Regions from separate parts of the Providencia alcalifaciens genome, predicted to be linked through region 1. Evidence: predicted binding sites of a transcription regulator. Region 1 holds the regulator's gene; each other region holds the start of a gene.

Evidence for each region. Region 1 encodes LexA, which represses DNA repair genes until DNA is damaged. Its sites were predicted from a motif close to TNCTGTATGTACATACAGNA; they were not measured.
Region 2: mutH (DNA mismatch repair endonuclease MutH) is a predicted target of LexA. The motif match lies at 2,367-2,386, and genes of this name have one in related genera.
Region 3: LDO73_RS10960 (DinI-like family protein) is a predicted target of LexA. The motif match lies at 3,064-3,083, and genes of this name have one in related genera.
Region 4: dinG (ATP-dependent DNA helicase DinG) is a predicted target of LexA. The motif match lies at 2,607-2,626, and genes of this name have one in related genera.

The regions. Positions count from the first base shown of each region.
Region 1 is NZ_OU659204.1:470,416-475,733, forward strand. Features, by position in the region: gene plsB (glycerol-3-phosphate 1-O-acyltransferase PlsB) at 1-1,921, opposite strand, end outside; gene LDO73_RS02065 (diacylglycerol kinase) at 2,046-2,420, shown strand; gene lexA (transcriptional repressor LexA) at 2,558-3,175, shown strand; gene zur (zinc uptake transcriptional repressor Zur) at 3,346-3,879, opposite strand; gene LDO73_RS02080 (fimbrial protein) at 4,847-5,318, shown strand, end outside.
Region 2 is NZ_OU659204.1:2,782,881-2,788,198, forward strand. Features, by position in the region: gene sgrR (HTH-type transcriptional regulator SgrR) at 376-2,052, shown strand; gene mutH (DNA mismatch repair endonuclease MutH) at 2,622-3,305, shown strand; gene LDO73_RS12770 (TerC family protein) at 3,367-4,098, shown strand; gene LDO73_RS12775 (helix-hairpin-helix domain-containing protein) at 4,104-4,343, opposite strand; gene LDO73_RS12780 (alpha/beta fold hydrolase) at 4,560-5,318, shown strand, end outside.
Region 3 is NZ_OU659204.1:2,371,179-2,376,496, forward strand. Features, by position in the region: gene LDO73_RS10940 (sterol desaturase family protein) at 1-463, shown strand, start outside; gene LDO73_RS10945 (DUF3304 domain-containing protein) at 593-1,135, shown strand; gene LDO73_RS10950 (hypothetical protein) at 1,273-2,169, opposite strand; gene LDO73_RS10955 (DUF1345 domain-containing protein) at 2,271-2,948, shown strand; gene LDO73_RS10960 (DinI-like family protein) at 3,100-3,360, shown strand; gene LDO73_RS10965 (hypothetical protein) at 3,538-3,777, opposite strand; gene LDO73_RS10970 (response regulator) at 3,939-4,613, shown strand; gene LDO73_RS10975 (sensor histidine kinase) at 4,603-5,318, shown strand, end outside.
Region 4 is NZ_OU659204.1:1,182,824-1,188,141, reverse strand. Features, by position in the region: gene dps (DNA starvation/stationary phase protection protein Dps) at 1-286, shown strand, start outside; gene dinG (ATP-dependent DNA helicase DinG) at 388-2,511, opposite strand; gene sseA (3-mercaptopyruvate sulfurtransferase) at 2,950-3,789, shown strand; gene LDO73_RS18090 (hypothetical protein) at 3,923-4,381, shown strand; gene LDO73_RS05265 (GlsB/YeaQ/YmgE family stress response membrane protein) at 4,876-5,124, opposite strand; gene dusC (tRNA dihydrouridine(16) synthase DusC) at 5,292-5,318, opposite strand, start outside.

The sequences.
Region 1 (5,318 bases):
GGTGGATAGCGTCACGGCTAATGCGCTCATGGTGCAGCACAATGCTAGCGATAAGCGAAGGCAGAACCAGTAAGTGATGAATATTGTTACGGTAATAGGTCATCAAGACGGCATTTTCGCGTGGCAGAATAATAATATCCCCCATACTGTCTTTTTCGACTTCAAACTTATTCATCTGCAAAGCGTGTTCAAGAAGCTCTTCAGCTGTTTTGTTCGGCGTGGTTGCATCGGCAGTGTAAGGCACATTGCGCAGTAGCTGCAGATAGCACTCTATTTGCTCAAGCAGTTGTTCACGGGTGAGCGAGCGCTGACGTGACGCCAACAGTGCCGTTGAACATAAGTTAATCGCGTTGGCGGCTGCCGCATTATTGATATTCACCATAATGTTATCGGCTAAGCTGCTGACGGTTGGGTTTAACCAGCTTGGGCGCTGTGGCTCAATTGGGTCAATAGATTCACGCCAATTTGGCACGCGGTTATTTAAGTATTGGGTCAGTGAAATTGGCTGCCCAAAGTTCACATAGCCTTGACCTAAATTACGCAGTTTACGCAGACCACGCACCATGGAGAAGAAGCCTTCTTTCTCTTTTTCCGCTCCACGCAGCTCTTTCGCGTAAGTTCCCACTTCCATCACATGTTCGTAACCAATATAGATAGGGACAATAGTGATAGGGCGAGAGTCTCCGCGTAGCATCGCTTGTAGGGTCATCGACAAGGTACCCGTTTTCGGCTCCAGTAAGCGACCTGTACGTGAACGACCACCTTCCACAAAGTATTCAATCGAATAGCCGCGAGCAAATAGCTCACTGAGGTATTCGCGAAATATAGTGGAATAGAGTTTATTGCCTTTGAACGTACGGCGAATAAAGAATGCGCCTAAACGGCGGAAAATCGGGCCGGCTGGCCAAAAATTGAGGTTAATACCCGCCGCAATGTGTGGTGGCACCAGACCTTGGTGATACAGCACATAAGAGAGCAGCAGGTAGTCCATATGGCTACGGTGAGAGGGTACATACACAATTTCGTGACCATCTTGTGCCAGCTGGCGAACGCGCTCAGCATGTTGAACGTTGATCCCTTGGTATAAGCGGTTCCATGTCCAGCCCAGTACGCGGTCAGTCAGTCGCACAGCTTCATAAGAGAAGTTGGCGGCAATTTCTTCCATCATCGCCACGGCATTTTGCTGGGCTTTTTGTAATGGAATTTTTTTACTGCGAGCTTCGTCTTCAACCGCTTTTTCAATGGCTTTAGAGGATAGCAGCTTATTAAATAGCTCATAACGTGCAGGCAGTTTTGGCCCGACTGCAGCTAAACGCTGACGAGAGTAATGGATACGTGCTACGCGAGCGAGTTTATTGGCAATGATGGTATCAGTGCCATGCTCCTGTGCCATCTGGCCAAGAGAAATGCTCGGAGAAAAACGCACAAAGCTATCGCGCCCTAACCACAGGACTGCAAAGAATTTTTGCACTCCGTTTAAGAGTTTTAACGGGGCTGGCTTATGCCCTTCGCGACCCGGCGCACGTCCAAACATGACGGATGCAGGTAGCATTTGAATATCAAGATTTGGATTGTTTTTATGCAAATCCAGATACGCATGGAATATTTTTACTGACTCTTTACGTGGATCTGGGGAGTAGTAACGGAACACGCGTGGGCCATCATCAATAAACACATAGGCAGGGAGCTTGGTGCCATTGATATCGTTATCCACGAGAGGATCAGGTAAACCAATCGCTAAGCATTGTTGGCGAAGCGTGAGAAGGTCGGACTTTGAGTGATATGGCAAGACGTACAGCGTTGGCTTGTTTGGGTCAAGCTGCAACTCTGTTATCGGGTCCGTTGGGATTAGTTTACTTTTTACCAATAATTTCAGTGGTAAATTCAACGTGTTGTAATATATTTTACGCCATAGTGACATAAATGATTATAGCCTCTTGTTAGTAATGCTGCGCAATCATATCAGAAAGCAACGTTTAGATCTGTTATCGATAATTCACTTTGACTGCAAAAGTTGATTATTGTTTAAAAATTAAGGAAAAAATATGGCAAGTCAAACTAAGGGTCTCACTCGGGTCATCAAAGCGGCTGGATACTCCCTTAAAGGTTTAAAAGCAGCATGGGTCAATGAAGCTGCATTCCGTCAAGAAGCGGTTGCTGCTATCATTGCGATAATTATAGCTTTTTACTTGGATATTAGCCAAATTGACAGAATTTTATTAATTGGTTCAGTCGTGTTAGTCGCAATCGTTGAGTTAATTAACAGTGCAATTGAGGCGGTTGTTGACCGTATTGGCAGTGAATACCATGAATTATCTGGGCGAGCGAAAGATATTGGCTCCGCAGCTGTGTTCGTCACGATAGGATTGGCACTGTTTATCTGGGGAACGGTTTTATGGGCGCGTTATTTTACGGTTTAATCGGCTAAAAATAGTAAAAGAGATAAAAAGCCAGAAATTCATCAACAAATGCAGATTTTGGCTAATTTAACAGTTCCCAATACCCATTTACCTGTATATACTCACAGTCTGACTGTATAAACAAACAGGGGAACGGGATGAAAGCACTGACAGCTCGACAACAGCAAGTTTACGATCTGGTGCGTGACCATATTTCGCAAACTGGCATGCCACCAACACGCGCTGAGATAGCAGCAAGTTTGGGTTTTCGTTCGCCTAATGCGGCAGAAGAACATTTAAAAGCCTTAGCTCGTAAAGGGGTAATTGAAATTGTTTCTGGAGCTTCCAGAGGCATTCGTCTGTTGTTAGAAGAGGAACCTGAAGATTTAGGACTTCCTCTGATTGGACGTGTTGCTGCCGGCGAACCATTGCTTGCACAAGAACATATTGAAAGCCATTACCAAGTCGACCCAGAGTTATTTAAACCACACGCTGACTTTTTATTACGCGTAAATGGTATGTCGATGAAAGATATCGGTATTATGGATGGTGATTTACTTGCGGTACATAAAACACAGAATGTCCATAATGGGCAAATTGTTGTGGCACGTATCGAAGATGAAGTCACTGTTAAACGTTTTAAGCAACAAGGCAATCGTGTTGAGCTTATTGCTGAAAACTCTGATTTTGCACCAATCGTGGTTGATTTACGCGAACAGAATTTTACCATCGAAGGTCTGGCTGTTGGGGTTATCCGTAACAGTGACTGGCATTGATGATGAGCGATTGAGTCTGGCAGCAGACTCAATATCTCTATTTTTTGAATAGTCTTTCTTTATATAGCTATATATAACTATGTTCATATTGCACTTCTTTATATATAGCCATCTTCCATATTGCTATATAGCTTCCTTTCTTTTACTTCCTGTATACCATTTCTTCTATATCACTTCTTTTTTGAACTGACTGTGTTTTTTGCACTGACTGTAGTGTGATGGTCATGCTCACAGTGTTCATGATCTTGGCAATTGGAAATCTCAAAACATTTCTGACATAAGCCATGGTTTTCTACCACCGTATGCCTGAGATGAAAATGATTTTCTTCTGCTAGTGTGCTAATCGCTTGCTCGATAGTCGTGCAGTCACTTTCGGTCACATTGCCACAATTATCACAAATCAACATCACTGAAATATGGCTTGGATTATCGACATGGTGACAAACCACATAGCTGTTCGTGGATTCAATTTTATGAATGAATCCTTGTTCCATGAGGAATTCTAAACCGCGATAAACGGTAGGTGGCTTAGCCTGCGGCTCTATTTCACGCAGTAAATCTAGCAAATCATAAGCACTGATCGCACCGTGTTGCTGCGCAATTAACCGCAAAACAGTCTCTCTTTGTGGGGTCAAACGCACGCCTCGAGACTGGCAAATACGTTCGGCCGTCGTAAGCAGCTTATCTTCACTGATTGTTTTCATCTTGTTTGGCCCCACCTAGATAGCTTCAAGTTTTTATTACTGTTTAGTTTACCATAACTTCCATTTCTGTTGTGTTTGAAATGGTGGTGATGAAATGAACAGTTTTTTTACTAAATTGAATACGCAATTTTAACTTTAATAAAGGTAACGTTAATAAAGAATGAATATCTTATTTAAAAGGTGGTTTTTTTTATTTTAAATAAATCATTAATTGCTGCATTTTAGTTAATCATTGAGTGTTAATTTTAACCAAATAAAAACAATTATTGAAATTCATTGTTACTATTTGACGTTAATTTTAATTAAGACTTATCTTACGCCTCGTTTGTTATGTAGCGATTACGGGTAAAAAAAATACGATTTTCAGAATTTAAATTCAATAAATTTGCATCAGTCTGGATTATTAAGTTGTATTTAAATATAAATATAGGTTTTTATATTTATAGGTTTTTTGCAATATTTAGACATTTTTATAAATGTAAAATGAAGTCTTCATATAAATCTTTCTAAGTAATTTATCATTTCTTCAGATTTAAGTACTCACTCAGTGGATAAAAGTTGTTTGTATGCACTTTGTCGATATAAAAAACCAAGTCAACGCTTTATTTGGGTGATTTTTGACAACATATGTCACGTATGTAGAATTGACATCAGAAAATATCACAAGGTAGTTATCAGAATTCATTTAGTGTTCTATATCAATTTTAATTAATTAATGAATGACTCAGTAATTAATTTAGAAGTGAGAATGTTGGCTTAATGAGTTTTGTTTTTTAAATCACATAAATGAGATGGAGCTCGTTTATATAAAAAAATCTCTAACCTGAATGAAATTCATCAAGTAGGAAAGCTAGAGGAATTTTCAAGGGTGCACTACTTAAGTAAATAGACTTAATTTTGCGTCAATGAAAGCAGGAAAGAGAAAAAAGAGAAATAGCAGTTCCTACTCATTTAAAGGAAAACTTTTATGAAACTGAATAAATTAGCATTAACTCTAGCTTTAGGTTTAGGTGTTGGCGTTTCTGGTGTTGCTTTAGCTGCTGATCCAGCAACTCCTCCTGCACCAGTAGAAAGCTCACAAGGTGAAATCCGTTTTACTGGTTTCATTAATGACGTTCCATGTTCAATCGATGCTGACAACCTGAAGCAATTAGTTGAATTCGGCGAAATCGCGTTACACGAACTGACTTCTAACCAATTCCGTTCAGACAGCAAAGCGTTCGATATCGTTCTGAAAAACTGCTCTACTGAAACTTACAAAAACGCAAAAATCACATTTACTGGTTCTACAGTAAATGGTTTCCAAGGCTTCACTGGTGACTTACTGGGCTTAGGCGGTAAAGTTAAAAACGCTGGTATCATCATCACTAACGGCGCTGATAAAGTTGTTGAATTCGGTAAAGCATTCCCAGGTACTGGTGACGGCTATGCGTTAAACA
Region 2 (5,318 bases), 1.6 Mb from region 1:
AACAACACCTATCAATAAACCCTTCCCCATTATTTCCTAATATGCCATGATTTCAAATAATCATGATTCTGGGTTATATCAAACCGTTTTTTCAAAATAGTTCATGTTGTGGCAAGGCGGCAAACAAACTAATTCCTGGGAGCATACATAAGTATGTGACTAGGATTAGTTTGTGAGGCCAACACAGCCACAGCATGAAATATGAAGAAAAAAAGCCGATATGCATTCACATACCGGCTGGTAAAAATACCATTACTCAATAAAAGGGGGAGTAAACCTGCAACAGACAGGTCAATAGAGCTACTTACTGCCCCCTATTATCTACGGAATATAGGATATTAAAATTGATGCAATTTATTCTGGAGTTCCTCTTTTATGTCTAATTCTCGATTACAAACACAATTTGTACGCTTGTGGCAGCACTTTCAGGGAAAAAACAGTGAAACCACATTGCAAGATATTGCCGATATTTTATTTTGCTCTCGCCGCCATGTTCGCACTCTGCTCAATAATATGCAGTCCCATGGTTGGCTCAGTTGGCAAGCAGAATCAGGACGAGGAAAACGCTCCGCATTAATTTTTCATATTAATGGATTAGAACTACAACAAGCGCAAGCTGAGCAGCTTTTAAAAGAAGAAAGTATTGAAAAACTCGTGGCCCTTGTTGGCGATAAAGAGACTATCCGCCAAATGGTCTTATCGGAGCTCGAGCGAAGTTATCGACAAGGTAAAAACTTACTGCGCATCATTTATTACCGTGATTTTCCCAATTTACTTCCTGGCACCCCAATGCGCCGCTCTGAAATCCACTTAATGAGTCAAATATTTAATGGACTAACTCACTTAAATGAGGAAAAAGGGGAAGTGGAAGATGGTATTGCTCACCACTGGCAAGCCATTAACGAGCAACATTGGCGCTTTTATTTACGTCCGGCTATCTATTTTCATCATGGACGTGAAATGCAAGTGGAGGATATTATCCACTCTTTATTACGATTAAAGCAGTGCTGGCCGCTATTTTCACATATTCACTCGGTCACCTCTTCGCAGCCTTATGTGATTGATGTCCATCTAAGCCATCCTGATACGCAATTTCCTTGGTTACTCGGTAGTCCACATGCCGCCATTCTCCCCAAAGAGTGGGAAACCATCAGCGGCTTTAGTCAGCGCCCTATTGGTACGGGCCCTTATGAAGTAGAAACCAACATTCCGCAGAAACTCACCATCAGCGCTTTTGATCGCTATTTTGGCTATCGCGCCCTACTCGATGAAGTGACCATTTGGGTAGTGCCTGAATTGTCTGAGCAGATGGTGTGTACCACATTAAAAATGGATGGTGATAAACGCCACAATGACTCCCTCGAAAGCCGCATGGAAGAAGGTTGCTACTTTCTGTTATTCGACCAACGCTCCGACATTTCTCAACGGGAAGATGTGCGTAAATGGCTGTGCAGCTTTTTAACCCCCGTCAACCTACTGGCGCACTGTGAATCCTTCTATCAACGCCACTGGGCACCTGCTTATGGATTACTGCTTCATTGGCATCACAGTAAAATGCTCTCCCAGCGCACCAAACCTGAAGACTTGACTGAGTTAACTGTCACTTTTTATCGCCATCATCATGAATTCTATGCCATCAGCCACATCATGAAGCGAGTCTTAGAAACCCAGGGAGTGGAGCTTAAAATTAACATCGTTGATTATGATGATTGGTTTAACGGGGATGCGAAGAGCGATATTTGGCTCTCCACCGCCAACTTTTATAAGCCTCTTGAATTCTCTATCTTCGCCACGTTGTACGAAATGCCGCTATTGCGTCAATGTTTGGGGAAAACTCTTGATGAAGAGTTACAACTGTGGCGTCAGCAAAAATTGGATGTGGAATCTTGGTGCGAGAGCTTGATTGATTCCCAAGTCTTCCACCCAATTTTTCATCACTGGTTAGAATTACAAGGACAAAGAACGATGCGAGGTGTTCGTATGAATACCTTTGGCTGGTTTGACTTTAAATCAGCTTGGTTTAAGCCAACTGAGGATAATACACAGAATTGATGATAGTTATAAACAGTTAGAGTGAGTAAAATGGATTTTATTCACTTTTTCTGTGGATATCCATGTGAACAACCAGATAGTAATCGGGGTATATCCCAACTGTTCATTTCTAACAAAAAATCACACTAAAAAATAAAGCATTATAAATCATAACAATAAATGAATTTCATCTGAGATATCCACTGCGAGTTTTCCCATCTTTTTTTGTTAGGAGTTCAACTGAGCAAAGATCAATCAATGCATGATTTATCCACAAGGAATGTACTTAACTTACCCGCTTTTTGTGACGAGCTTCAATAAATGACATTAGTCAAGGCTGTAAATGCACACAGTAATCGCAGTTTTTCACAGTTATCCAGAAATCCTGTGGATAACCTAGTGCATGATCCTGTGATTATCTTGGGATGAAGTTGAATAACCCTAAATATTCATAATCCCGCCAGTGATTATTATCTAATATCTACATATATATCATGAAGTTAAATACAGGGACTAAAAAGTGTTATACTCATCCTACCTTGTGACCATTTTCTTGGTTATTTTTTAAACATAACGAAATTTTGTCGCCTATGTCTTTTATACCGCCTTCACCACCAGAAAATGAAACCGTCTTATTAGCTAGAGCACAAGCCCTTGCTGGCTATACGCTTGGTGAGCTAGCAACTATCGCAGGTATCCCAATCCCGCCCGATCTTAAACGAGATAAAGGCTGGGTCGGGACACTGTTAGAGTATTTTTTGGGTGCAACCGCAGGCAGTAAAGCCGAACAAGATTTTGCAGATATTGGCGTGGAGCTTAAAACAATCCCAATCGATCGCCATGGCGTACCATTAGAAACGACGTTTGTCTCTGTCGCACCACTCACGGGCAATAGTGGTCTGACATGGGAAAATAGTCATGTGCGCCGCAAATTATCTCGTATTCTGTGGTTCCCGATAGAAGGTGAACGCCAAATTCCACTTGCCCAGCGCCGTATTGCAAACCCTCTGATTTGGAGCCCTTCTGCGCTTGAAGAACAGCTTTTACGCCAAGATTGGGAAGAGTTAATGGACTTAATTGTGCTGGGAAAAGTTGAAATCATCACGGCTCGTCACGGACAAGTTCTACAAATTCGTCCCAAAGCGGCGAATAATAGAGCGTTAACCGAAGGTATTGGTGAATTTGGGCAGCCAATAATGACATTACCGAGAGGTTTCTATTTAAAAAAAGATTTTACAGGTCCATTATTAGCGCGGCACTTTAACCTCAGTTAATTGGTCAAGGCATCGCCTGTGCCAAACAGACGATTTTTTATTCCATTTTTAAGGCAATAAGATGTTTGAGTGGTTCTTAGATCCCCATGCTTGGATGGCATTGGCAACATTAACAATTTTGGAAGTCGTACTGGGTATCGACAATATTATTTTCTTAAGTATTGTCGTCAGTAAATTACCCGCCCATCAACAAAATAGCGCCAGACGTATTGGGTTAATTGCAGCAATGGGTATGCGCTTGGCACTGCTAGCGTCCATTGCTTGGCTCGCACGCCTCACCACACCGCTCTTCACATTAGCTGAACATACCGTTTCCGCCCGCGACTTAATTTTGTGTGCCGGTGGCTTATTCCTCATTTGGAAATCCAGTCAGGAGATTTTCGATACCATTGAAGGGGAAGACGATGATGGGATAGCCCAGAAAAAAGTCACTTCATTCTGGGGGGCCATTATGCAAATCGCAATTTTAGATATTATCTTTAGCTTAGATTCCGTGATCACTGCTGTAGGGCTATCTGACCATCTGTTTATTATGATGGCTGCGGTGATTATGGCGGTTATGATCATGATGTTCGCCGCGAAACCGATTGGTGATTTTGTGGAACGTTACCCTTCGGTCAAAATCCTCGCACTCTCTTTCTTGATCCTTGTAGGCTTCACTCTATTACTTGAAAGTGTTCAGGTACATGTTTCAAAAGGCTATATTTATTTTGCTATGTTCTTCTCCATGTCAGTACAAATGCTCAATATTCTGCGCAGCAAAAAGTGGAAAATGAAAAATAAACAGTCATAGCCAACTTAACGTAAGGCGTTCTTTGCTGCGGCAATAGCGCCTTCCACCGCTTTTTTAGCTTGAGGGCTGTTTTTCCAACAACTTGACCCCGTTAGTGCAGCGCCCGAAATTAAAATTTCATCATAAGAGGCTTCACTTAACTGCGCTAAAGACGAAAACCCCATTTGCTCTAATCGGCTAATGACCGTTGGTCCAACTCCCTTCACTGCTAATAGAATTTGCTTTTCTGAGTCTGAAAATCGCATAAATTATCCTTTTGGCTGTAAAACAGCCGTAATTGAGCGTATATTTTGCAATTAGCCTATTTCTTAATTTAAAATTCTGAGCTGTCTCTAACAGATTGAGCTACCTGCCCTACAAATCTGTTTTAGCAAATAGGAAATAACAACGGTAAAGTCATTGACGACTCGCGATAGAAACTAACATGTCGCACTAAAAATTCTATCTTGTAGGTATTTATTATGTATAGCAACAAAATATCCAATACTCGCCATATGTCGATGACATTATCTGATGGGCGACTTTTGTGTTGGTATGAATCTGGTCCTGAACAGGGGTTCCCTGTAATTTTTTGTACTGGCGCAGGGATGAGCGGTACACTTGGCTTTGGCATTGACCGTCTTGATGAGCTAAATATTCGCTTAATCACCCCAGAACGTGCTGGACTGGGTCAATCCACCTTTGATGAGCATAAATCCCTACAACGCTTTGCTCAAGATATTCAAGAACTTCTGAATACTCAAAAACTGCCGTTATTTTCCGTTGTCGGTTTCTCTCAAGGTGCCGTTTTCGCCATGGCACTCGCCTGCTACGCCTCCCCAGTTTCATTATCGCTTGTGTCAGGACAAGACCAATTTGAGTTTCCTGCAACCCGAGCGCAATTAAAACAAGATGTGGTTAATATGCAGGAACAAGCCATTCATACCCCCGATGCTTTATCGGAATGGTTGATGCGCAATGTGACCTCACAATGGTTACTGGCGTTTATTCTTAACTGCAGCGCAGAGATAGACCAGCAAATTTATAGCGAAGAGAACTTCTTAGCTGCATACAGTGACTGTATGGAACGTGCATTTATGCAAGGTAACCAAGGCTATGTTCAAGATCTCTTAATCGCCCTGCAGCATTGGCAGTTCAATCCTGAAGAGATCCATTGCCCTGTCGCGCTGTGGTATGGCGAGCAAGATGTGAGTTCTGTGCATTCCCCTGATTTTGGTAAA
Region 3 (5,318 bases), 1.9 Mb from region 1:
TCCTATTTACGTGATTGTGGCATTTACTGTGGCACTTTTTCGTGAAAGTGCTCAATTATCTTGGTTGCTCTATTTTATGTTGGGATGGTGTATTTGGACGCTGATGGAATATATTATTCATCGCCATGGCTTCCATTTTTACTATAAAAGAGATCACGCAAGACACCATGTAAAACCGAAAGCATGGATAGGAACAACCCCTTTAGTCAGCACCTCGCTCCTCGCCATTATTTGGGGCTTATGTGCTATTATCAGTAATAATATCGGGTTAGGTAGCATTATTTTTATTGGTTTTTGCTTTGGTTATTATAGTTATATTGGTATTCATTATTTAATTCATCATTCTAAGCTGGCAATTATTAACACCCTTCGCCACCATCATGAATTACACCATCGTAACCCTCGCATCAATTATGGTGTTTCCGTCAGATTTTGGGATTATATATTTAGAACGAAAGCGTAATATTAATCTATTTTCCCCTTGATAACGCGTTACTCAGATACGTTACTTCTATTTATTGAATACATGTCAACCTGACAAGAGATTATGCTCAGAAGCAGTACAAACAAGCCATAAAGAGGAGCCTGCCGAATGCCCGAAATAAATCACTTTCGTTCATTTGTCCTACACGGAACGATTACCACCATTCTATATGCGCTGGTTTTAATACTATCGGGTTGCTCTCTCGCTGATCGCAAAAACCAGCCCATGGCAGCGGGTTTAAGTGGCTTTAACCATACACAAGGCAGTATTACTTCATTTTCGGTGAATGGCTCAAGTGCCAGCGTCGGTGGCGTTCAATGCTGCGTTCTACTCCCCGCTAAATGGGCTCCCGGTCTTCACGCCAGAATAAAATGGGAAAGTTTGGATAAAAGTAAACTGTCGCCAATGCCTAAATTTAGTCAAGTAGAAGCCTATAAGCGGTGGGAGGCGGAACTAGAACGCTACAGTACCCAACATGAAGTCAGTGTGCCGATCCCAGAATATGACAGTAAAACGGCCTGCGGCTTAGCTGTACATTTTTTGCCTTGCAACCAAGTTAAAGTGACCACATCTTGTAAAAGCTATGGTTCTGATGATTACCCCATTAACGAACCGGTTGATATGAAGGAGCCTGCCGTATGTCCGAAATAACCAACGCCAAAATGCCGACGTAGGCACTGCATTTCCCGAAATTGGCGAATGTCGCATTAACAACAAATCTCTGTCATTTAAATTGTGCTTATTTTCCCTTACCCTCATACCGATATTTCTTGCAAATATTCCCTTTCTTATCGGTCGCTATTTATGCCATCAAAATCAACTTCTCCCGTGATTTTATCGATATCAAAATACGCAATAACTGGGGTGGTCAGGGGATCTCCTGCGCCTCGACACCCTACAGATTGGTGATCTTCACGCACTAGCAATCTCATGAAATCCGCGCTATTAATTCCCTCATAAAACAGGCATCTATCTTCTGTACTCAACCATAATGAAATCACTCGGGTTGCTAAGTCTAATTCAGAAGGATTCACATCATTGCGATAACTATCCCCATGATGCAGTTGCCATAGCTGGTCTTTTCTCAGCCATCCCCTAACTATATCACCCGATACCGTATAGTAATTGACAAGAACAAACTCCCCTTCTACTTCCATTTGACCAGACACTTGGTCGCCAGCAATCACGAAAACATCCTCGACTAAACATGTGTCATTCGGTGCAGAATAAAAATACGCTTTTCCATCGCCAACGACTTGATAATGGTTATTCTTAGCCGGAAGCGTCAGCGGATAGCCTCCCTTTTTAATCTCCAAACACTCATTCGTTGCCGTGACTTTATTTTCTATAGGTACAAATGATTTTGCAGGCACCCAACCTGTAACAAATTGATTATTCTTGTCTCGATAACGAATATAGAAATATTGCTCACCATTTAATTCATTGATTTCTCGAAATACCTCAACTTTATCACCCGGAATAATAAACGTGGATAGCTGGCACTGTTTATCCGGTGCAGAATAAAAATAGGCTTTATCCTTAACTATCGCGGAACTAAAGTGAAAACCTGCTTCAGCGGTAGAAAAGTCAGCGGCCTCTTCACACCGTTCATTTGAATATAACGGGTCATTTGCATATAACGGCGCTGAAAAACACAGCAGCAAACATAAATAAAACTGTTTCATTTCATTCCTTGAAACGCAGTAATTAGTGCATCCTTTTTACCAGTGATATACTCAATTTACTTTAGGAAAAACACCCGATTATTAAATTCAAGGAATACCCCATGCTTCGCTGTGCTGCTCGCATCACCCACCAGCTACGTCATGCATTTCATTCTCGGCCGCGTTTTTTGGTCTCGCTTATTGTTGCTTTCATCACTTTCTTCGCTTTATTTAAAACACAAAGTCTGATTATTAACTTAATTATCAGTTGGAACGCATTTGCGTGGTGCTATTTACTGTTTCTGTTCCAGAGAATTATTAGCCACAATGTGAAAGACATTCGCAAGCTGACGAAAATCGAAGATGAAAGCGCAAGCATGGTAATATTTTTCTTAATGTCAGGCTGCTGCGTCAGTTTATTAGTCTTATTTTTTGCCTTGGGTGGGCACAGTGATATCCCGAAAGCCGATAAAATTTACTCCTATATTTTAACAGCCTCGACATTGATATCCTCTTGGCTGCTCTTACCCACGGGCTTTACCATGCACTATGCCCATCTCTATTACGGCAATAGTGAAAATGAAAAACCGTGGTTAATTTTCCCCGATAAAATCACCCAGCCGAGCTATTCGGATTTTATGTATTTCTCATTCACCATTGCTGTCGCCTCACAAACAGCAGATGTGGAAGTTGCCTCAACCCCTATGCGTCGCGCGGTATTGCTTCAATCCGTTATTTCGTTTGTCTTTAATATGGCAATTTTAGGGTTGTGCATTAATATCTCTGCCAGCTTCTTTTAAAGGGTAAACACCCTTTATCGGAATAACTTGCCGAAATAAAAAGAGTTAGCCGACTGACACAATAAAAAAATATTCAATGCGGGATATTGACAATATCCCCATATAGATCTAAAAATACTGTATATTAATACAGTCTTTAGTAGAGGCTATTATGTTACGCATCGAAGTGTTATTTGATAAGAATTCACCGCAAAAACCAAGTAGCTTGGTTTTACAAGCTTTAGAGTCTGAGATTTTACGCAAGCTACAGTCACAGTACCCTGATATGGTCACTCGAGTAGGCTTTAGCTCTCAGCAGGCGATTAATATTTCAGGAACGAAGATTGCGGGTGACAAATTACGCATTGAAGAGATCTTAGAAGAAATTTGGATGGATGACGGCTGGCTACCTGAAGCAAATACCGATGACTAAATAACTAGATGATTAGCAGAGAAATGGAAGGTAATATCCATCTTCCATTTCTTAATTCGTTATTCTTTGAAGTTAATCTGAATCACTTCCAATGTGTTCCTGCCTATCGCTTATACGCTTCTGCGTATAAAAGCCGATAGCGCCACAATTCACTATTCCGCCACTTACGAAAGAATATTAATAAAGTCTCTGACGAAGATACGATTTAAACTCATTCACCGGATTACGTTTCGTTTTGCTCACTTCAAGTACCCGAGCCTCTATTAAGCAAGTTTTCGCATCAGTGCATCGCTGAACTTCATTTAATTTCGTCGTATTCAACGTCAATTGTGGCTTATTGAAACTCTCCCCCATAAATAGCATGGCAATAAAAATGATCCCGATAAATAGAGGCACTTCAATATACGCTTGTTTCATGATGAATGCTCTTGTTATGGTTGTTGAGGGTATATTAGTGCTTTTGCATTTTCGTACCTTAATATTTGGTTAAACCAACCTTAAGGGATGCTTAAGGGAATAAATATCCTAGTTGCTGGGTGAGCTGAGTCTGCTTATACTCCGCAGCAGAGGGAATAAATATGAATATTTTATTGGTAGAAGACGATCTTCAGCTTGGCAAAGCGTTATGTCGTGGACTGGAATTAGCCGGATTTAATCCTTGCTGGGTTAGATTATTATCGGATGCTAAGCAGCAATTACAGACACACAATTTTGATGTCATGCTTTTAGACTTGGGATTACCTGATGGTGATGGTCAAGATGAATTAATTTCATGGCGTCAATCTGGAGAATCGATACCGATTATTATTCTTACCGCCCGCAATAAAATGGATAATTTAGTGGCGAGTTTAGATTCTGGTGCTGATGACTTCTTAACAAAACCCTTTGAGATGCCAGAGTTAATTTCTCGTGTAAAGGCTATTAGCCGCCGTATGGCCGGGTTTTCATCTGAAATTTGGCAATTGGATAATCTGCAATTAAATCCGTTAAACCACCAAGTCACCTTGGATGGTCAATTATTATTACTCTCCGGTAAAGAATATCTGTTGCTATACGAGTTAATTAAAAATGCCGACAATGTCGTGCGAAAAACAGATTTAGAGCAACGTTTATTTGGCTTGGATGATGTGGAAAGTAACTCCCTTGAAGTCCACATTCATAATTTACGCCGCAAAATTGGTAAAGACAGAATTATTACTATCCGTGGCATCGGTTATTTACTAAAAAAAGAAGCGCAATCTGGTGAAGATTAAATCCTTTCTTGTCTACACATTTGGTATTCAGATTGGCGCAGTCATCTTTTTATGGCTGCTGCTAGTGGGTTGGCTGCAATTTTTTTATCTACCTGATTTGGTCGATGATGATGAATTTAACCAACAACAGCAGATTGTCACACAGGGTATTGCTCGTACGCTAGGGACCGTTTCAGGCACCCCAGAATATTTCGATAAACTCGCCGTTATCCTACAAAAAATGTATACCGATGCCATGGAAAACGGCATCGAAACTAGCTATAAGCCTTATATGGTGGTGCGGGATAATCGGGGGCATGTGTTATATCGCAATAGTGAAAAAATTTCGGACCCATCACTAAAATCTGTCGAGAAGCTAACTGCCCAACATAAAGATTGGCATTTCACTTCGGCATGGGATGATGACCATACCCTCGAAGTTGTGATTGCAGAATCGTATCTTGAACGACGAAAGTTAATCGGTAACCCAGCGGAAGGCACTGCCATTCCTCTCGCCTTTATCTTGGGTATAATGTTAATCGCTATTTTGATCACTGCCTATTTTAGTATTCGTCCAATTAAGCAAGTCGCTAAAGTTATTTCATCGCGTCAGCCGGGAAATTTAACGCCGATTGATACCAAAGATATGTATAAAGAAACTCGCCCCATTATTTCTGCCATTAACCAATTAATGGCGCGAGTTGATGCCGCGAATTTGCGAGAAAA
Region 4 (5,318 bases), 710 kb from region 1:
CGTTGAACACTTGGATGAGTTTGCTGAGCGTGCGGTTCAGCTAGGTGGCGTCGCCACAGGGACATCACAACAAGTCAATAAATTCACATCATTAGAAGCTTATCCTTTGGATATTCATTCTGTACAAGACCATTTAAAAGCATTAGCGGAACGATATGCTGTTGTTGCGAATGATATTCGTAAAGCTATCGATGAAGTTGAAGATGAAAATACCGCAGATATGTTTACTGCCGCATCTCGCTCACTGGATAAATTCCTGTGGTTATTAGAAGCTAATATTGAGTAGTGTCGTAAAACAGAGTCAATATATTGACCATGAGACCACTTCGGTGGTCTCAATTATTTATCACCTTAATTATTTATCGCACTACTTCTTTATCACCCTATTTACTTGTCGCCCGACTTATCTGATGTTGGCATTTCAGGTTGTTCAATAGGGAAAATGGGTAACGAATTTAATAAACGTTTGCCATAGTTTTTAGTTAATAAGCGTTTATCATAAATGATAATTTCTCCATAACATTCATGACTTCGAATCAAACGTCCCGCTTGCTGGATCAAATTAAATGAAGCACTAGGTAAACTTTGTACCTCGAATGGATAGCGTTTTAATGACTTCAGCCAGTCCCCTTCAGTAATAATCACCGGGTTTGTCACAGGTGGAAATGCAATCTTGTGAATATGCACCTGAGTTAAAAATTCCCCTTTTAAATCCAACCCTTCCGCAAATGATTGTAAGCCGATTAACGCGCTTTTTTGCCCTTGTTTAATACGTTCACAGTGCGTCTCCACTAACCTATAGCGTGGCTGATCCCCCTGCACTAATAGTTGTAGGCGCAAATCCTTCACATGCTCCAAAAACCCTTCCATCGCTCGCTGGCTACTAAATAAGATCAATACTCCACGATGGTCACTTTCGGTAAATTGATGGCGAAAATAGGTTGCCATCTCTTTTAAATGTTCAGCTTCATTTGCCATGATTGGCTCATGCTGCATTTTGGGAATAACCAACTTGCCCTGTTCAACATGATTAAACGGTGAGGTAAGCGTCACAAAACGGTCATCACTCTTTTCAGATAATCCTGTTAACTCCATAAAACGTGAATAGCTGTTCAAAGAGCGAAGTGTTGCCGATGTCACCACAATATGAGGTACATTTTTCCATAGCAAATGTTGTAGCTGTTCACTCACGCGGATCCCTGCACAATGCATAAAAATCCGCGACTGATTTTTCTCATAGCGGCGGCTAAGCCATTTCGAAACAGGTGCACCCGAGCTTTGATCAAGAGAGGCTAAGCGCCACAATTTAGTCATATTTTCAAAATAGCCCATAGCTCGACTTGTCACTAAGATGGAGCGATGTAAACGCACAATATCTTGCTTTGCCGTTTGTTCCGTTAAGTCACTGAGAATCGCCTCTGATAGCCCACGTAATGCATCCGTTAGCTTAAATAACTCTTGGCAACATTGCTGCATTACCTCAGGCAAGATCCCCATTGGGAACAAATATTCCGACTCTTTGGATGTTTCAGGTAATAGCCCGTTAGCTAACAGTGAAAAATCACGAAAACACTCTCGTAATTTTTCGGCATGTTGCTGTAGCTTATCAGGATTGGTCAACTTAGGCGGCTTTGCAGGGCGAAACTGCGCAACATACTGCGCGACATGATGAATAAAATTATCCACCTGTGCCGTAAGCTGAACTAACGTAATTTCCCCTTCAACTTCTAAAGCGTCTCTCGCCACATCGGGAATGTGGTGCCCTTCATCGAGAACTAACAGTAATTTCTTGGGATCCGGTAATACCGATTCACTTTCCATGGCGGCCATCACTAAAGCGTGGTTAGCCACGACCACATCTGCATCTTCAATTTCACGACGCGCAATAAAAAAAGGGCATCGTTGATAAAACTGGCAATTACGCCCAAGGCAGTTCATTTTATCGGTGCTGACTTTACGCCATAGACTATCACTAAATGCCTTTTTATGGTGGTCACGCAGCCCATCCCAAGCAAAGCCATGAAAATCATTGCGTAATTGCTGGCATTGAGCTCTCTCTTCACTGTTGGCAATTTCAGTTTTGTCTTCCACCAACAACATTAAATCAATTTGCTCCCCTTCCGCGGCACAAATCGCTTCTAAGTTTCGGGGACACACATAACGCGCTCGCCCAAATGCGCCTGTATATTTTAAGTCAGGGATAATTTTGCTCAGTAATGGCAAATCCTTACTGAATATTTGATCTTGTAGAGCAACGTTGGCGGTACTCACGACCAACGTTTTGCCTTCTTCGCGCCCAACCGCAATGCCTGGTATCAAATAGGATAAGGTTTTTCCCACCCCTGTTGGTGCTTCAATAACTAAATGACGCCCTTCTGTATCCGACAAATTTTTCGCCACTTCAGCTATCATCTGCCGCTGAGGAGCCCGAGAGACGAACCCCTCGATTTGATTAGATAACCCCTTATACCATTGAGTTATTTGTTCTTTTATTTTATTTGACAGAGACATAGATGCGCAGAAGACCAAGTAAAAAGGAGATGATAACCAATCAAAAAAGAGGCTGGAAAGCCCCTGTTTCTCTTTTGCGAAACCCTTCGCAAAACTACTGTATTAATTTCCATTATACACAAATTCTGGAAAGCCTTTCGCAAAACACCAAATCGAGCCAAGAAAATACCCCGTAAAACTTGTTTGCTATCACCATCCAGTTATACTTTGGCATCTTCGTGTCAAATCAGGCTAATAAAAATGAAAAAAGTCGTCATCGCACTATGTGCATTATGCGCATTGAGTTCTATTGGGGGGATTATGCTTGCCGGGATGAATATTTATACCCGATCCACAACACCTATAGAGCAAAACCAGGCTCAATCGCCATCGATATTTCCTGCACCTAATCAGATCCAGTAATCATCCATTATTAATCAAACGGGACGGTGAGTTATGATGTACAACGATTATTTTGTAACACCAGAGTGGTTAAATTCACATCTTTCAGACAGTAATATTATTGTGCTTGATGTCTCTACACCACCACCTACCGCCCCTTATGATTGCTACCAAAGCTACCTCGATGAGCACATTCCCCAAGCTCAATTTTTTAATCAAGATGAAGTCGCCGATAAAAGCTGCGACTTACCGCATATGCTCCCTGACGCAACCACATTTAGTCAAGCTGTTGGAGCGATGGGTATTAATAATCAAACCCAAGTCATTATTTACGCACAAAATAACTTATTTTCATCCCCGCGTGCATGGTGGACTTTCCGTACTTTAGGCTGCAAACACGTTAAAATTTTAGCGGGCGGAATTAACGCATGGAAAGCAGCTGGTTTCGCAACCCAATCAGGTAAAGTCACCCCACCAGCTGCACAAACCTTTATTGCTGATAGACAAAATGCCAATGCACTGAATCAACAGCAAATGTTGGAGGTTGCCACTGAAGGTAAAATTCAAATTATCGATGCGCGTGCGGCTGCCCGTTTTCTGGCTCAAGCCCCTGAACCTCGTCCAGGTTTAAGAATGGGCCATATTCCTGGCAGTAAAAATGTGCCTTGGGATCTATTAGTGGATAATGGGGAATATAAATCCCCCGAGCAGTTAAAAGCTATTTTTGCCGAGCAAGGCGTCGATATTCTCGCGCCAACAGTTACAACCTGTGGATCAGGTATGACGGCTGCCGTTGTCTTACTGGCATTGGTCTTATTAGGAAATCCACATGTGCGCCTCTATGATGGTTCATGGGCACAATGGGGACAAGACAACGGGTTACCAATCGAACCTTAATCATTTTTTATTCCCTCATAAACAAGCGTTAATTATGAGGGAATTTATTTTTTCTATTTAAATCTAATATTATAAAAAATTAATCTAATTAATTACGTTTTCTATTACTCTATTTTTATGGAGCTAATAACTAATGAATACATTATGGGAACTCTGGGTAATAAACCTAGGGACTCTATCTACCTTTGTCGGTACAGCAGCAACTTTATGGGTTCTATTACAAACATCAAGATTAACGATTAAATTTAATCGTAAAGCTTCTATTTATTTTCATAAAGAGAAGTTAAATACTCTTTTTAATAACTATTACATACACATATCAGAAATATCCAGTGTAAACATGAGTAGTAAAGATAAAATTCTATTGCAAAGAAAGATGCTATCCCTACATAATTACTTTTTATTTATGGAATTAAAAGACAAAAAATTCAATGCATATATAAAGAAATACACCATTAACACTAAGAAGATTTTAGCCATTAATAATCATGAAGACCTAAATTATAATCACTATCTTCACTTTTTTAATGAGACAATTATCTTACTCGACTATGTAAATAATACACTTAGTATATCAGAAAGAAAAATATGAGGTTTATCATGGAATTTAATGAGAATAGAATAATCTGTAATATCCTAATGAAAAGCTTGCATAAAAAAATACTATGGCAACAAACACAGGAAATACATCCTGTACTTCATAAAAATTCGGAGAAATTCATTACAAGTTGCTTTAATACAACTAATTTAGACGATATAACTTTTTATTTATACACTTACCGAGCTTTAGATTTAGATCCTATATTTAATTATCATATTAATATCGATAAAATCGAATTATCTTTAGTTGAAAATAATTATATTACTTGGAGCTATTCAAAAAATGGATTCCTCATTCAAAAACTCCTTGAGCTGATGACGTCTCAGATGTCATCCATTCATAAATTTATGACTCTGGAACCATGTGAAAATTAAAAAATTAAAGCCACTCATTATTTAGCGAACGTCATAATAAGTGGCTTTAATAAATAGCAAATTATGTGGTAGTGAAAAAACCTACCCTTGATGAAAATGACCCAAGAAATGTTACTTAATAAACATTCCCGCAAGGAATAGCACGACAATAGCGCCGATCACGGCAACAACAAAACTACCGAAGTTAAAGCCATCCACCTTGCCTTTACCAAAGAATGTGCTGATGTATCCCCCGACAACCGCCCCGACGATCCCCAATACGGTCGTCATGATAAAACCCATTTGATAGGTTCCAGGCATTAGCCATTTAGCTAAAACACCTGCGATTAAACCAAAGATAATCCAAGCAATAACGCCCATTTGAGGCCTCCAATATCTCTGTTGCTCTAAATTTCCTAGCACGATAACTTTATTACACAATATAGACTCTTTAATCATTTCATACGGTGATGACAGTATTTTGAATTAATCACCACCATACATAGTAATTAAAGACCTAATCTCAAATTTTGGCAAATTTCATCATGTTAAGATAATGCGACAGAAAGCTGCTC